Regions from separate parts of the Streptococcus oralis genome, predicted to be linked through region 1. Evidence: predicted binding sites of a transcription regulator. Region 1 holds the regulator's gene; each other region holds the start of a gene.
What was found. Region 1 encodes CtsR, which represses protease genes until heat stress. Its sites were predicted from a motif close to TTGGTCAAAAAAGGTCAAANA; they were not measured.

Region 1 (5,572 bases):
TGACGAGGCTTTTAGCGCCCTGGACGAGATGACAAAGATGGAACTCCACGCTTGGTACCTTGAGATTCACAAACAGCTACAGCTGACGACCCTCATCATCACGCATAGTATCGAAGAGGCCCTCAATCTCAGCGACCGCATCTATATCTTGAAAAATCGGCCTGGGCAGATTGTCTCAGAAATTAAACTAGATTGGTCTGAAGGTGAGGACAAGGAAGTCCAAAAGATTGCCTACAAACGACAAATATTAGCAGAATTGGGATTAGATAAGTAGAAAAATAGGGAGTTGGTGAAGATTATCCTTTACCAGCGCCCTTTTTGTAAAGCAATAGAAATAGTGTACGACATGTTAAGCAGACTGAAGAAATTACGGAGAGAAAATGGGACATCAGTTGTCTCCTTTGCATTTATTGCAATTGCTATAGTATCAGGATTTATAATTTACTTTAGTCCTGATATTGCAAAGTTATTAGGATTAGATGAAAAAAGATTTGAAAACGTAGTGGGAACAGTTTTAACTCCGACATTATTATTTATAGGTTATTTAATTTTTGAAAAATCTGTAGATAAATATCGAAAAGAAATTAAATAGGAACAGAAAATACTAAAAGAAAAACAGAATGAGTTGGGAGACAATTTTAAAAGTTAAGAGAAAATTAGAATTGTTGGTGGAATAGGTTTTCTTTACTAGGGAAATGGAGATATAGAAAAAGCACGTTTGACCGTACTAGCGGAAGTAGAAAGGCTAAAAATGAAAGGCGATTATTATGAGTAAAAAAAGTAGAACAGAAAAAGCCAAAGTAACAGAAAATGCAGATTTGGGAGCGTATTTTTTAATTTTAGCAGTTGTAGCCGTTGGGGCACTTGCTTATTTTTCAGAAGATTTTGGGACAAGGTGGGCAAAAGTTATAGAAATAGTCGGAGCGCCGTTTTCTTTAGGTTTAGGTTTTTTCGCTTTTGATAAAGGTTTTGAAATGTTAGGCAAGTATAACGAAAAAAACAAAGGCGACGAATGAAAAGTCAAGAAACTAAAACAGAATTTATTAAACTAAGAGCGTCTGGGAAATCATTTGACTATATAGCTAAAGAACTAAGTATCAGTAAGTCAACTTGTAGCAGTTGGGAAAAAGAACTAAAAGACGCTATAGCAGAATTAAAACAGGAACAGCTTAACGAATTATAGTTCCTTGCCTGCTGAACTCGTCAATATTACGCCCTTTTTAGGACTCTTTTTTGTGGACTTTTTTAGGAACTTTCAAGAAAAACTAAGGCGAATTAATGCCAAAGTGTTTTTTAAAAAAGTCAGTATTTCCAATGGTTGAGCCTTAAAAATTTGACTTATAGAGTGTTAAATGATAGTATAGTCAAAGATAGTCAAGGTTCAAAGAAGGAGTTTGATTTACTATGAGATTTAAAAATACATCAGATCATATCGAGGCCTATATCAAGGCGATATTAGACCAGTCTGGTATCGTGGAATTGCAGCGGAGCCAGTTGGCAGATACCTTTCAGGTTGTGCCAAGTCAGATCAACTATGTAATCAAGACACGCTTTACGGAAAGTAGAGGTTACTTGGTTGAGAGCAAGCGTGGTGGCGGAGGCTACATTCGAATAGGCCGGATTGAGTTTTCCAGTCATCATGAGATGCTCCGCGATTTGCTTTACTCGATTGGTGAGCGAGTTAGTCAGGAGATCTATGAGGACATTCTCCAGCTTTTGGTGGAGCAGGACTTGATGACCAAGCAGGAGATGACCTTGCTGACTTCAGTAGCAACGGATCGTGTCCTAGGGGAAGAATCCTCAGTTGTCCGTGCCAATATGCTCCGACAGCTATTACAAGAGGTAGATAGAAAAGAGAAGTAAGATGAACTATTCAAAAGCATTGAATGAATGTATCGAAAGTGCCTACATGGTTGCTGGCCATTTTGGAGCTCGTTACCTAGAGTCTTGGCATTTATTGATTGCCATGTCCAATCACAGTTACAGCGTGGCAGGTGCGACTTTAAACGATTATCCATACGAGATGGACCGTTTAGAAGAGGTTGCGTTAGAACTGACTGAAACGGACTATAGCCAGGACGAAACCTTTACGGAATTGCCTTTTTCTCATCGTTTGGAGGTCCTATTTGCAGAAGCAGAGTATGTGGCCTCAGTGGTCCATGCAAAGGTGCTAGGGACAGAGCATGTATTATATGCAATCTTGCATGATGGCAATGCCTTGGCGACTCGCATCTTGGAGAGAGCAGGCTTTTCTTATGAAGACCAGAAAGATCAGGTCAGAATTGCTGCTCTTCGTCGCAATTTAGAGGAACGTGCAGGATGGACAAGAGAAGACCTCAAGGCTTTACGTCAACGCCATCGCACAGTAACTGACAAGCAAAATTCCATGGCCAATATGATGGGTATGCCTCAAGCTCAAAGTGGTGGTTTAGAGGACTACACGCATGACCTGACGGAGCAAGCGCGTTCTGGCAAGTTAGAGCCAGTTATCGGTCGTGACAAGGAAATCTCACGTATGATTCAGATTTTGAGTCGGAAGACCAAGAACAATCCGGTCTTGGTTGGAGATGCTGGTGTCGGGAAAACAGCTTTAGCACTTGGACTTGCTCAGCGTATTGCTAGTGGGGATGTACCTGCGGAAATGGCCAAGATGCGTGTTCTAGAGCTTGATTTGATGAATGTTGTTGCGGGGACACGTTTCCGTGGAGATTTTGAAGAGCGCATGAACAATATCATCAAGGATATCGAGGAAGATGGCAAAGTAATCCTCTTTATTGATGAACTTCACACCATCATGGGTTCTGGTAGCGGTATTGATTCGACTCTGGATGCGGCTAATATCTTGAAACCAGCCTTGGCTCGTGGAACTTTGAGAACGGTTGGTGCAACCACTCAGGAAGAATACCAAAAACACATCGAAAAAGATGCTGCCCTTTCTCGTCGGTTTGCCAAAGTGACGATTGAAGAGCCAAGTTTAGCTGACAGTATGACTATTTTGCAAGGTTTGAAGGCGACTTATGAGAAACACCACCGTGTGCAAATCACAGATGAAGCTGTTGAAACAGCTGTCAAGATGGCACATCGTTACTTGACCAGTCGTCACTTGCCAGACTCTGCCATTGATCTTTTGGACGAAGCGGCAGCAACGGTGCAAAACAAATCCAAACATGTGAAAGCAGACGAATCCGACTTGAGTCCAGCTGACAAGGCATTGATGGATGGCAAGTGGAAACAGGCAGCCCAGTTAATCGCAAAAGAACAAGAAGTCCCTGTCTATAAAGACTTGGTGACAGAATCTGAAATTTTGACGACCTTGAGTCGCTTGTCAGGGATTCCAGTCCAAAAACTGACGCAAACAGATGCTAAGAAATACCTGAACTTGGAAGCTGAACTACACAAACGTGTCATCGGTCAAGATCAAGCTGTTTCAAGTATTAGCCGAGCCATTCGCCGCAATCAGTCAGGTATTCGCAGTCACAAACGTCCAATTGGTTCCTTTATGTTCTTAGGACCGACGGGTGTCGGGAAGACCGAATTGGCCAAGGCTCTGGCAGAAGTTCTCTTTGATGACGAATCAGCCCTTATCCGCTTTGATATGAGTGAGTATATGGAGAAATTTGCAGCTAGCCGTCTCAATGGAGCTCCTCCGGGCTATGTGGGCTACGAAGAAGGGGGGGAATTGACAGAGAAGGTCCGCAATAAACCTTACTCAGTGCTTCTCTTTGATGAGGTTGAAAAAGCCCACCCAGACATCTTTAATGTCCTCTTGCAAGTCTTGGACGATGGAGTTCTAACAGATAGCAAGGGTCGCAAGGTTGATTTTTCAAATACCATCATTATCATGACGTCAAACCTTGGTGCGACAGCCCTTCGTGATGACAAGACTGTCGGTTTTGGGGCCAAGGACATTCGTTTTGACCAGGAAAATATGGAAAAACGAATCTTTGAAGAGTTGAAAAAAGCTTATCGACCTGAGTTTATCAACCGTATTGATGAAAAGGTGGTCTTCCACAGTTTGGACAGTGAACACATGCAGGAAATTGTCAAGATCATGGTTAAACCATTGATTGCTAGCCTAGCAGAGAAAGGCATCGACTTGAAACTACAAGCTTCAGCACTGAAGTTACTAGCTAGTCACGGTTACAATCCAGAAATGGGAGCCCGTCCACTTCGCAGAACACTACAAACCGAAGTGGAAGATAAGCTGGCAGAACTCCTTCTCAAGGGAGAACTGGTAGCAGGCAAGACCCTCAAGATTGGTGTCAAAGCTGGTCAATTAAAATTTGATATTGCATAGAAATAGAGAATCAGGAGTGATCCTGATTCTTTTTTATCACCTTTTTATAAAAAATAATAAAAAACTATTGACAAAATAAAAATATAAGATATAATAAAAACATAGAAAAATAAAAATATAAAAACTTATAAAAAAGTGAGCGTGTATGAAAAAGAAAACAGCAGTAGTGTTTGGGACCTTTGCCCCTCTCCATCAGGGGCATATCGATTTAATCCAGCGAGCGAAGCGTCAGTGTGACCAGGTCTGGGTAGTCGTTTCAGGCTATGAGGGAGACAGAGGGGAGCAGGTAGGCTTAAGTCTTCAAAAAAGATTTCGCTATATCAGAGAGGCTTTTCGTGATGACGAGTTGACCTCTGTCTGCAAGTTAGATGAGACCAAGATTCCTCGTTACCCTATGGGGTGGCAGGAGTGGTTGGAGCAGATGTTATCGGAGATTTCCTATGATGAAACCCAGCAAGAACTGATCTTTTTTGTGGGGGAACGTGACTACCAGCAAGAATTATCAAATCGTGGCTTTGAGACCGTTTTGCAAGAAAGAAAGTTTGGCATCTCAGCGACTATGATTCGAGAAAATCCAAGCAAATATTGGAAATATATCGCTCAACCTTTCCGTCGTCAGTTTACTAAGAAAGTGTTGATTATGGGAAGTGCCAGCAATGGGAAGACCACTCTGGCCAAGGATTTGGCAAGGTATTACGATGCGCCGGTCAGTCTGGAATACGCACGTGAGTACCAGATCAAAAACAATGTCCGCGACGATGAATTGACTCCAAAAGATTACTATTATCTCCTTTTAGGGCAGTATGACCAGACCTCTAAGTTAATCGATAGCAATGCCAATCGAGGTCTAGTGATAGCTGACACCAACTCCTTAGTAACCAAGGGCTACTATGATTATTACATGGAGACTGAGGACCAAGAGGACTTATCAGGAGAAACCTTTGACAATCTCTTTGTTTCGATCTTGGCTAAGGAAAAATGGGACTTGATTCTCTTTGTGCAACCTGTCGGCTCCTATGTCAATGACGGCTTTAGAGATATGACCATGGCAGAAGAACATATTCGTCACAGTTTTTCCCAGCATTTGGACCAGATGAGAGAGCAATATTTAACCACCATTCCACTAGTTTATCTAGCTGAGGATTACCTAGGCAATTATGAAGCAGCAAAAGTGGCTATTGATGCCATTTACCAAGCAGATTAGGAGAAAATTATGAAAAAGCTAACTGAAAAAATCACACAATTTATCGAAAACTTTAAAAATGTCCATGCAGA
Region 2 (5,572 bases), 370 kb from region 1:
TTTCTGCTAAAGAATGGGCAAAACTCATCTTGGAACAAGGGATATCAGATGATGCCTTTGAGCGTCATGTCATCTAAACAAATAAAGGAACCAGCTTATTAGCTAGTTCCTTATTTTTTTCTCAAAATCTTGAGTTAGGCTTTTTCACGAATGACCAAGACACCATTTTCCATATCTGCTTCTAGGTGTTTAGCATCAAGGTTATCCAAGTGGAAGTCTGTCACCTTATCACGAATTTGTTGTTCAACCACACGGCGGAGTGGACGAACACCCATGACTTCGTCATAACCTTCTTCTGTGATAAAGTCCTTAGCTACTTGGCTGACTTCCAAATCAATGTCTTTCTTAGCCAAGGTTTGGTTGACTTCCGCCAACATCAAGTCCACAATCTTAGAAAGGTCTTCCTTATTCAAGTGTGAGAACTCGATAACTGCGTTAAAGCGGTTAAGGAACTCTGGGCGGAAGAATGGTTTCAAACGATCCATCAATTCTGGTTTGTCAGCATCTTCTGTCAAGTTGACTTCATAGCCAAATCCAGCATTTGATGTTGCGATAATGACCGTGTTCTTGAAGTTCACTGTATTTCCTTGACCATCAGTCAAACGACCGTCATCCAAGACTTGGAGGAGAAGGGTGATTACTTGAGGATCAGCCTTTTCAATTTCATCCAAGAGAATGATAGAGTATGGATTGCGACGAACACGTTCTGTCAAGGTATTGCTATTGTCATCATACCCAACATAACCAGCTGTTGTACCAATTAGCTTAGATACGGCTGTGCGGTCACTGTATTCAGACATATCCAAACGGATAATCGCATCCTTCGTTCCAAACATATCGAGCGCTAATTGCTTAGCAAGTTCTGTCTTACCAACCCCAGTTGGACCTACAAAGAGGAAGCTACCGATTGGGCGATTGCCTTCATCAAAACCAGCACGGTTACGACGGATAGCACGAGCTACAGCTTCAACTGCCTTGTCTTGGCCGATTACCTTGTGTTCCAAACGATGAGCCATATCTTTCAAACGTTCGATGTCTGACGCTCCCATTTGTGACACTGGAATACCTGTCATTCGTTCCACAGATTCAGCCACATCGTTGATGCTTGCAGTCACTTTCATGTCTTCTGTGTGGTTTTCGACTTTTTTCTCCAATTCTGCAATGCGTGTCTTGGCATTAAGAGCTGCTTCAAAATCTTCTGCCTCAACAGCTTTTTCTTGCTTGTCTTTTTCTGCCTCGATTTCTCGTTCAACAGCATGAACATCTGTTACAGGATGTTGAGCTGCCAAGTGAGCTGCCGTTACATCGACAAGGTCGATAGCCTTATCTGGCAAGCTGCGTTGTGGAATGTATTGGATAGAATAATCCACTGCTGCCTTCAAGACTTCGTCTGGCAAGATAACATTGTGATGTTGTTGATAGAGGTCACGAATCCCTTGAAGGATTTTAAAGGTATCCTCTGCTGATGGAGCATTGACCTTGACTTCGTTGAAACGACGAGCAAGAGCTGCATTCTTCAAGATGGTGTTACGGTATTCGTCTTGAGTCGTTGCCCCAATAACAGTCAACTCACCACGAGAGAGAGCTGGCTTGAGAATGTCCGCAAGCCCCTTGGAGCCACTGTCTCCACCAGTGCTACCAGCACCAAGAATTTGGTGAATTTCATCAAAGAAGAGGATAATATTCCCTGCTTCTTTTACCTCACTAACAAGATTTTGAATGTTTTCTTCAAAACTACCACGGTATTGAGTACCAGCCTCAAGACCTGAGATATCAATGGAAATGATTTCCTTGTTCTTAATAGCAGCTGGGACATCTCCGTTCACAATTGCTTGTGCTAAACCTTCGACAACTGCTGTCTTACCAACACCTGCATCTCCTACAAGTACAGGATTGTTCTTGGTACGACGGGATAGGATTTCAGATGTTTCTTGAATTTCCTTGTTTCGTCCGATAACAGGATCCAATTTGCCCTCGCGAGCTTCTGCTGTCAAGTTACGACCTAGTTTAGCAAGGACACCATCTTGCTTCATACCTGAAGCGTGTTGTTGCATTTGCGCATCAGATTCTGCATTTCCTGGTAATTGACCAGTTGCACGATAATGAGCAAATTCCTCAGGAGTCACTTCACGTCCATTAATCAAGTAGCGACGGTTTTCAGAACTGTATCCTCGCATACCACCCATCAATTGGTTAAACAAATCATCCATGTTGTTAAAGTTATTAAAGTTGTTATTCATATTCTTTACCTCGTTTATTGTTGATTATTTGCGATCTCCGATATTGACTATCTTTGACCTTTGTTTTAAAAATTTTAGACTAGCTAACTAGCTACCCTACGTATAATTTCTGGTTTTTCTTTTTTAAATAAGCCTTCTATCATCTTCTTTTCAAAGTCTGTTAGATTTAACATAGGCCTCACCCCTTTCTAGGGTATCTATCGTACATTTTCAAGAAATAAAATCATTGAAAATGAAGTTTTCTAAGGAATTCATTTTCCTTATGTTTCTACTATATCACTTTGGTCAGTAAAAGTCAATAACTTTTTGACTAATTTTGACTAATTTTTAAAATTTTTTAAGCACACAAAAAGCCAGTCAGACCGACTGGCTTTTCTCTATTCCAATTGAATCTTAGCTCAATGCGTCATCCATTGAAAGAACTTCGTGGAAGACACGTTGTGTCAATTCAGTTTTTTGTTCTGGAGTGAGGTATTTAGTGTTTACACAGTATCCAGAGATACGTACGATAACGTCTTCACCTGACATGATCTTTTCGTAAACATCGTTCAAGTCCATAACGTTCAAGTTAACGTGTTGTCCACCGTTTTCAAAGTAACCATCAAGGATTGTTACCAAGTTATCAACTTGTTCGTCACGAGTCTTACCAAGAGCACGTGGAGAAACTTGAGTTGTCAATGAGATACCGTCAGCTGCGTAACCAAAGTCTAGGCTAGCAAGTGAGTTCAAGTTTTGCAACCAGCCACCTTTAGCTTTGTTAGAAGGGTTAGCACCTGGTGAGAAGAATTCAAGTTTAGACAAGTTCACAGAACCATCTTCGTTGAGGTATACACCTTTGTGGACTGGTGAGTTACCAGTTTGTTTAGAGTAAGCAACGTTAGATGTAATTGTCAAAAGTGATACTGTAGCTTCTGCGTCTTTGTAAAGTTTGTGGCTACGTAAACGAGTTGTGTAAGCTTCGATCAACCATTCTGCCAATTCGTTTGAACGTGGGTCATCTTCACCCCAACGTGGGTATTCACCGATTGTTTCGTAATCGTAGATGTAACCATCTTCATCACGGATTGGTTTAACGGTAGCGTATTTAATCGCTGACAATGTATCAACAGTGTTAGCAAATCCACAGATACCGAATCCCATGTTGGCACGTTGTTTAGTTGGCAAGAAGGCCATTTGAACAGCTTCGTAGTTGTACTTGTCAGTCATGTAGTGGATGATGTTCAAAGCATCTACGTAAGTGTCAGTCAACCAGTCAAGAGATTTTTCAAAGTTCGCTTTAACTGATTCGAATTCAAGAACTTCGTCACGGATAGGATCGATGTCAAATACTTTGTAGTCTTTGTGGACATCGTCGTAACCACCGTTCAAACCAGTAAGAAGGGCTTTAAGAACGTTTACACGAGCACCGAAGTACTGGATGTTGTGGCGTTGATCTTCGTTTTCTGGGTCAAGTGGTGACACACAGCATGAGATACAGCTCATTTCTCCGTATCCGTCTTTAGCCATTGTTGTTACACCTTCGTATTGGATAGAAGAGTGTTTGTGGCTCATATGCATACAGTAGCGACGGAAGTTGTATGGCAATTTGTCTGTCCAAAGAACTGTCAAGTTTGGCTCTGGAGAGTTACCGATGTTGTCAAGAGTGTTCAAGAAACGGTAGTCCATCTTAGTAACACGGTGACGACCGTCGTTACCCATACCAGCCATAGAAGTGGTGATGAAGGTTGGGTCACCTGAGTACAATTGGTCATAAGCTTTTGTACGAGCAAATTTAACTGTACGAAGTTTCATAACGAAATCATCAACAAATTCTTGGATTTCTGATTCAGTAAATGTACCACGAGCAAGGTCACGTTCTGCAAAGATATCAAGTACGATTGGCACACGTCCTAGAGATGTAGCAGCACCGTTGATAACACGGCAGACAGCCATGAAGGCGATGTTAACCCATTGGATCGCTTCTTTAACGTTCATCGCTGGTTTGCGAACATCAACTCCGTAAAGGTCACCCAAGCGAACAACTTGTTGCAAAGCTTGGTATTGAAGGTTTACTTCTTCACGAAGACGGATTGTTTCTTCATCAATTTCTTTAATTGCATTCCAGTCGTTTACTTTTTCTTGCATCAAATAGTCTGCACCGTAAAGAGCAAGACGTGCGTAAACACCGATGATACGTCCACGTGAGTATGCATCTGGAAGACCAGTTACAGTGTGAGCGTGACGAGCGCGACGAATGTTTGAAGTGTAGGCACGGAAGATACCGTCGTTAACTGTTGTTACGTATTTAGTAAAGATTTCGTGAACAGCTGGGTCTGGTTCGTATCCATTTTCTTTCAAAGTAGTTTCAGCCATACGGATACCACCTTTTGGCATGAAGTTCAATTTGAAGAGTTCATCGTTTTGGATACCAAAGATCAATTCGTTTTCTTTGTCGATAAATCCAGCAGGAATATCAGCAATAGATGTTGGACGAGTGTCCATTGGGAAACGAGTTTCTTCGTAGTGTGCTTTTGTTTCTTCTACGATTTTTTTGATGTGAAGTGAACGTTCTGTTGGTCCAGCAAGGAAACTTTCATCTCCATCGTAAGGTGTGTAGTTGGCTTGAACGAAGCGAGAAACGCTTGCTTTTTCTTTCCAATCTACGCCTTTGAAGCCTTCCCAAGCTTTGTCAAAAATGTCTTGTGCTTCAACAACTGTCTTAACAACCATGTTAATGTCCTCATTTTTCTTTCTAGTAACAGTCATCTGTTACATTCATGAGACCAGTATACCATACAGTAACCGATTTCAACAAGCGAAAAAAGGCTTTTTTATCACTTTCTTTTCTAATACAGTCTGTTTATCGGCGCAATCTGTATTATATATTTGAAAGAATGAGTACTCTTTTCCATTTTTTCAGAAAAAAAGGTATAATGAATAAAAAATGACATTAGAAAGGAAGCAAAATGCTCATATTTCCATTGATTAATGATTTATCAAGAAAAATCATCCATATCGACATGGATGCCTTTTTTGCTGCGGTGGAAATAAGAGATAATCCTAAGTTAAAGGGCAAACCTGTTATCATTGGGAGTGACCCCAGACAAACAGGCGGACGAGGAGTTGTGTCTACTTGTAGCTACGAGGCACGAGCTTTTGGTGTTCATTCAGCCATGAGTTCTAAAGAAGCTTATGAGCGTTGTCCTCAAGCCGTCTTTATCTCGGGAAATTATGAAAAGTATAAGGCAGTGGGACTTGAGATTCGTGCTATTTTTAAACGCTACACTGATCTGATTGAACCCATGAGTATTGATGAGGCCTATTTGGATGTGACAGAAAATAAACTCGGTATC
Region 3 (5,572 bases), 540 kb from region 1:
AAAATCTCAGAAAATCAAATCAAGAATCCAATTTTTTGACCAGAGAAGCAATCGAGACAGCGCTTTTGCAACTTCTGGAGAAAAAAGACTTGGCTAAGATCAGTATTTCAGAGTTGGTCAAGCGGGCGGGTGTCTCACGCGCTGCCTTCTATCGCAATTATGATTCTAAAGAAGCAATTTTAGAAAGTGTTTTTAAACGCAGTGTTCATAATATAATGGAACAGTTGAGCCACTACGATGTCAGAACAGACCTTTATCTAGTCTGGGTTCACCTTTTCAGAGCAGCCAAGAAAGAAGCCAAGATTATCCAACTTGCTCTGGACTACCACTTGGAAAAGATTTTTGTCCAAGCCATGCAGGAATTTCTGGAAAAATACCATGGAAAATCAAAGGGCGTCAGCATCTACCTTCATTCGTTTTGGAGCTCTGCCATCGTATCGGTTCTGCTCAAATGGATCAAGGATGGCATGAAGGTTCCAGCTGAAAAGATTGCAGATTTACGCTTGCCATTTTTCAAAAAATAGAGAACAAGGAGAAGATTTATGACAGAAAAAAGACTGGCTTGGGATGAGTACTTTGCAGCCCAGGCTTTACTGATTGCTAATCGTTCGACCTGTAAACGTGCCAAGGTGGGAGCTGTCCTAGTCAAGGATAATAAGGTCATTTCAACTGGCTATAATGGTTCCGTATCAGGAACGGAGCACTGTATTGACCACGAATGTCTGGTCATAGAAGATCACTGTGTCCGAACCCTTCACGCCGAGGTCAATGCCATCTTGCAAGGAGCCGAACGAGGGGTTCCAAAGGGATTTACAGCCTATGTGACCCATTTTCCGTGTCTGAACTGCACCAAACAACTGCTACAGGTTGGTTGCAAGCGCGTGGTTTATATCAACCAGTACCGAATGGATGACTATGCCCAGTACCTTTATCACGAAAAAGGTACCGAGTTGACCCATTTACCATTAGAGACTGTTCAGACAGCTCTTCAAGAGGCAGATTTGATTTAAAAATTAATAAAAATAAATGGTTTAGAAAGCTTTTTAAACCGTTTTTTGATATAATAAGAAGAATAAATTGAAAGAAGGAATTCAGAAAATGGGAAAAATTGAAGTCATTAATCATCCACTCATTCAACATAAATTGTCAATCTTGCGTCGTACAGACACTTCTACAAAGGCCTTTCGCGAATTAGTAGATGAGATTGCAATGTTGATGGGGTATGAAGTACTTCGTGATCTTCCACTTGAAGACGTGGAAATCGAAACACCTATCACAAAGACCGTTCAAAAACAATTGGCTGGTAAAAAATTGGCGATTGTCCCAATCTTGCGTGCAGGTATCGGAATGGTAGATGGGCTCTTGAGCTTGGTTCCAGCAGCAAAAGTTGGACACATCGGTATGTACCGTGATGAAGAAACCCTTCAGCCAGTTGAATACTTGGTGAAATTGCCTGAGGATATTGACCAACGTCAAATCTTTGTCGTTGATCCAATGCTTGCAACAGGTGGATCAGCAATCTTGGCTGTTGACTCCCTTAAAAAACGTGGGGCATCAAACATCAAGTTTGTCTGTCTGGTAGCTGCTCCAGAAGGAGTGAAAGCTCTTCAAGCAGCTCACCCGGATGTAGAAATCTTTACAGCAGCCTTGGACGAACACTTGAATGAACATGGCTATATTGTTCCAGGTCTCGGAGATGCTGGAGACCGCTTGTTCGGTACCAAATAAAATTCCAAAGTAAACATTGAGACTGAGGGTTAGTTTCAGTTTTGAAAGGAGGTTGAGTTTTTGTTTCTGTTTAGAGAATAGAGCAAAAATTTGACCTTTTTTGACCAAAAAGATATAATAGTTCTGTATTGAGTCGTAAGACTAAGAAAATTCAACATTAAAAATTAAAAGGAGAAATGAATGATTCCTGTAGTTATTGAACAAACAAGCCGTGGAGAACGTTCCTATGACATTTACTCTCGCCTTCTGAAAGACCGCATCATCATGCTAACAGGTCCAGTTGAAGACAACATGGCCAACTCCGTTATCGCCCAGTTGCTCTTCTTGGATGCCCAAGACAGCACAAAAGATATTTACCTTTATGTCAATACACCTGGAGGATCTGTTTCAGCTGGTTTGGCAATCGTTGATACCATGAACTTTATCAAGGCAGATGTCCAAACTATCGTTATGGGAATGGCTGCATCCATGGGGACTGTCATAGCATCAAGTGGAGCAAAAGGCAAACGCTTCATGCTTCCAAATGCAGAGTACATGATTCACCAACCAATGGGTGGTACAGGTGGTGGTACCCAACAGACAGATATGGCAATCGCTGCAGAGCACTTGCTCAAAACTCGTAAGACTTTGGAGCAAATCCTTGCGACTAACTCAGGTAAATCAGTTGAGCAAATTCATGCAGATGCAGAACGTGATTACTGGATGAGTGCCCAAGAAACGCTCGAATATGGCTTCATTGATGAAATCATGGCTAACAATTCTTTGAGCTAAGCAACCTAGAAAGCAAACTCGACGGAGTTTGCTTTTTTTGGTATAATAGGGGAAGATTTCTTAGAAAGAGGATCCCTCATGTTTGAAAAAACAAATCGATCAGGATTAATCATCTATCTTTACTATAATCGAGATGCAAAAAAACTTCAGGAATACGGTGACATCTGTTACCATTCTAAGAAGCATCGTTACTTGCAGCTCTATGTTCCAACTGAGGAGCTAGATGACTTAGTTGAGAGATTAGGTAAGGAAAGATTTATCAAAAAAATAAGACGTTGCCACATTCAAGAGTTAGAAACTCCCTTTGTTGGCAATCTCTATCGCACTGAGGAAAACGTTATCATTTAAAAAAATGAGATAAATGTGTTGACAATTTTCTGATAATTCGGTATATTCTTAACATACTATTTTTGAAACAACTATAAGGAGATTAAAAATGAAGAAAAAATTTGCCCTATCTTTTGTGGCTCTTGCTAGCGTAGCTCTTCTCGCTGCCTGTGGAGAGGTCAAGTCAGGAGCGTCAAATACAACTGGTAACCCAGTAGACGAAAAGACTATCAAAATCGGTTTTAACTTTGAAGAAACAGGTGCTGTAGCTGCCTATGGTACTTCTGAACAAAAAGGTGCCCAACTTGCTGTTGATGAAATCAATGCTGCAGGTGGTATCGATGGAAAACAAATCGAAGTTGTGGATAAAGATAACAAATCTGAAACTGCTGAGGCTGCCTCTGTTACAACTAACCTAGTTACCCAATCAAAAGTTACAGCTATCGTAGGACCTGCGACATCTGGTGCAACTGCTGCAGCTGTAGCCAACGCTACTCAAGCAGGAGTGCCATTGATCTCACCAAGTGCGACTCAAGATGGATTGACCAAAGGTCAAGAATATCTATTTATCGGAACTTTCCAAGATAGCTTCCAAGGGAAGATTATTTCAAACTATGTGACAAACAAATTGAACGCTAAGAAGGTTGTTCTTTATACGGACAATGCTAGTGACTATGCTAAAGGTATTGCTAAATCTTTCCGCGAAGCCTACAAGGGTGAGATTGTAGCAGATGAAACGTTTGTGGCAGGTGATACAGACTTCCAAGCAGCCCTTACTAAAATGAAAGGGAAAGAGTTTGACGCTATCGTTGTTCCAGGTTACTACACAGAAGCAGGTAAAATCGTAAACCAAGCACGTGGTATGGGAATTGATAAACCAATCGTTGGTGGTGACGGCTTTAACGGTGAAGAATTTGTTCAACAAGCAACTGCTGAAAGAGCATCAAACATTTACTTCATCTCAGGATTCTCAACTACAGTTGATGTTTCTGCAAAAGCTAAAGCTTTCCTTGAAGCATACCGTGCAAAATACAACGAAGAACCTTCAACATTCTCAGCTTTGGCCTATGACTCAGTTTATCTAGTAGCCAATGCTGCAAAAGGTGCTAAAAACTCAGGTGAAATCAAGGACAACCTTGCTAAAACCAAAGACTTTGATGGTGTAACTGGTCAAACGAGCTTTGATGCAGATCACAACACAGTGAAAACGGCTTACATGATGACCATGAATAATGGTAAAGTGGAAGCAGCAGAAGTTGTAAAACCATAACATTAGAATAGTAGCTGAAATAGGGAATGAGCCTTTGACTCACTCCCTGTTTCGGTGTTTATGAACTTGTGAAAATTGAGAAATTTTCTAAAAATAACAATAGAAAAGAGTGAATGCTATGATCCAACAACTTGTGAATGGTTTAATTCTGGGTAGTGTTTATGCACTTTTGGCTCTGGGTTATACCATGGTTTATGGAATTATCAAACTCATCAACTTCGCCCACGGTGATATTTATATGATGGGAGCCTTTATTGGTTACTTTTTGATTAATTCTTTCCAAATGAATTTCTTTTTAGCTTTGATTATTTCAATGGCAGGAACCGCACTACTTGGTGTCGTGATTGAGTTTCTTGCCTACCGTCCTTTGCGACACTCTACACGTATTGCTGTTTTGATTACAGCTATCGGAGTGTCTTTTCTACTGGAATACGGGATGGTTTACTTAGTCGGTGCCAATACTCGTGCCTTTCCTCAAGCCATTCAAACAGTTCGCTATGATTTGGGGCCAATCAGCTTGACAAATGTTCAGTTAATGATTTTAGCAGTTTCCTTACTCCTGATGATTCTATTGCAAGTGATTGTTCAAAAAACAAAAATGGGGAAAGCCATGCGTGCTGTATCAGTTGATAGTGACGCGGCGCAATTGATGGGAATTAATGTAAATCGTACAATCAGTTTCACTTTTGCCTTGGGTTCAGCCCTTGCTGGAGCGGCAGGTGTCCTCATTGCGCTTTACTACAACTCTCTTGAACCGTTGATGGGCGTGACTCCAGGTCTAAAATCATTCGTTGCGGCCGTACTGGGTGGTATCGGGATTATTCCTGGTGCAGCTCTAGGGGGATTTGTGATTGGCTTGTTGGAAACTTTTGCTACTGCCTTCGGTATGTCTGATTTCCGTGATGCTATCGTATATGGAATCTTGCTTTTGATTCTGATTGTTCGACCTGCAGGTATCCTTGGTAAGAATGTGAAAGAGAAGGTGTAAACAATGAAGACAAATTTTAAAGTAAATATTCTATGGTTATTCCTTCTGTTAGCAGGTTATGGATTGATTAGCGTATTGGTTTCTGCTGGTGTTCTCAATCTATTCCATGTCCAAATTTTAGAACAAATTGGGATTAATATCATCCTTGCAGTAGGTCTGAACTTAATTGTTGGTTTTTCAGGACAATTCTCACTCGGTCATGCAGGTTTTATGGCGATTGGGGCTTATGCAGCAGCGATTATTGGTTCAAAATCACCAACCTATGGTGCTTTCTTTGGAGCAATGGTCTTGGGTGCCTTGATTTCTGGTGCAGTCGCTTTGCTCGTTGGGATTCCAACACTCCGTTTGAAGGGTGACTACCTGGCTGTTGCGACACTAGGTGTTTCAGAAATTATTCGTATCTTTATCATTAATGGTGGAAGCTTGACCAACGGTGCTGCTGGTATCTTGGGTATTCCAAACTTTACCAACTGGCAAATGGTGTATCT

Region 2: I6G42_RS03735 (ATP-dependent Clp protease ATP-binding subunit) is a predicted target of CtsR. The motif match lies at 2,291-2,311, and genes of this name have one in related genera.
Region 3: clpP (ATP-dependent Clp protease proteolytic subunit ClpP) is a predicted target of CtsR. The motif match lies at 1,816-1,836, and genes of this name have one in related genera.

What each region holds. Positions count from the first base shown of each region.
Region 1 is NZ_CP065707.1:354,676-360,247, reverse strand. Features, by position in the region: gene I6G42_RS01745 (ABC transporter ATP-binding protein) at 1-274, shown strand, start outside; gene I6G42_RS01740 (hypothetical protein) at 290-592, shown strand; gene I6G42_RS01735 (hypothetical protein) at 768-1,016, shown strand; gene I6G42_RS01730 (helix-turn-helix domain-containing protein) at 1,013-1,183, shown strand; gene I6G42_RS01725 (CtsR family transcriptional regulator) at 1,405-1,863, shown strand; gene I6G42_RS01720 (ATP-dependent Clp protease ATP-binding subunit) at 1,865-4,297, shown strand; gene I6G42_RS01715 (AAA family ATPase) at 4,443-5,501, shown strand; partial or broken gene pnuC (nicotinamide riboside transporter PnuC) at 5,511-5,572, shown strand, end outside.
Region 2 is NZ_CP065707.1:728,427-733,998, reverse strand. Features, by position in the region: gene I6G42_RS03740 (S-ribosylhomocysteine lyase) at 1-77, shown strand, start outside; gene I6G42_RS03735 (ATP-dependent Clp protease ATP-binding subunit) at 135-2,240, opposite strand; gene pflB (formate C-acetyltransferase) at 2,634-4,949, opposite strand; gene dinB (DNA polymerase IV) at 5,186-5,572, shown strand, end outside.
Region 3 is NZ_CP065707.1:1,842,841-1,848,412, reverse strand. Features, by position in the region: gene I6G42_RS09065 (TetR/AcrR family transcriptional regulator) at 1-524, shown strand, start outside; gene I6G42_RS09060 (deoxycytidylate deaminase) at 543-1,010, shown strand; gene upp (uracil phosphoribosyltransferase) at 1,099-1,728, shown strand; gene clpP (ATP-dependent Clp protease proteolytic subunit ClpP) at 1,909-2,499, shown strand; gene I6G42_RS09045 (YlbG family protein) at 2,578-2,847, shown strand; gene I6G42_RS09040 (ABC transporter substrate-binding protein) at 2,936-4,096, shown strand; gene I6G42_RS09035 (branched-chain amino acid ABC transporter permease) at 4,215-5,084, shown strand; gene I6G42_RS09030 (branched-chain amino acid ABC transporter permease) at 5,088-5,572, shown strand, end outside.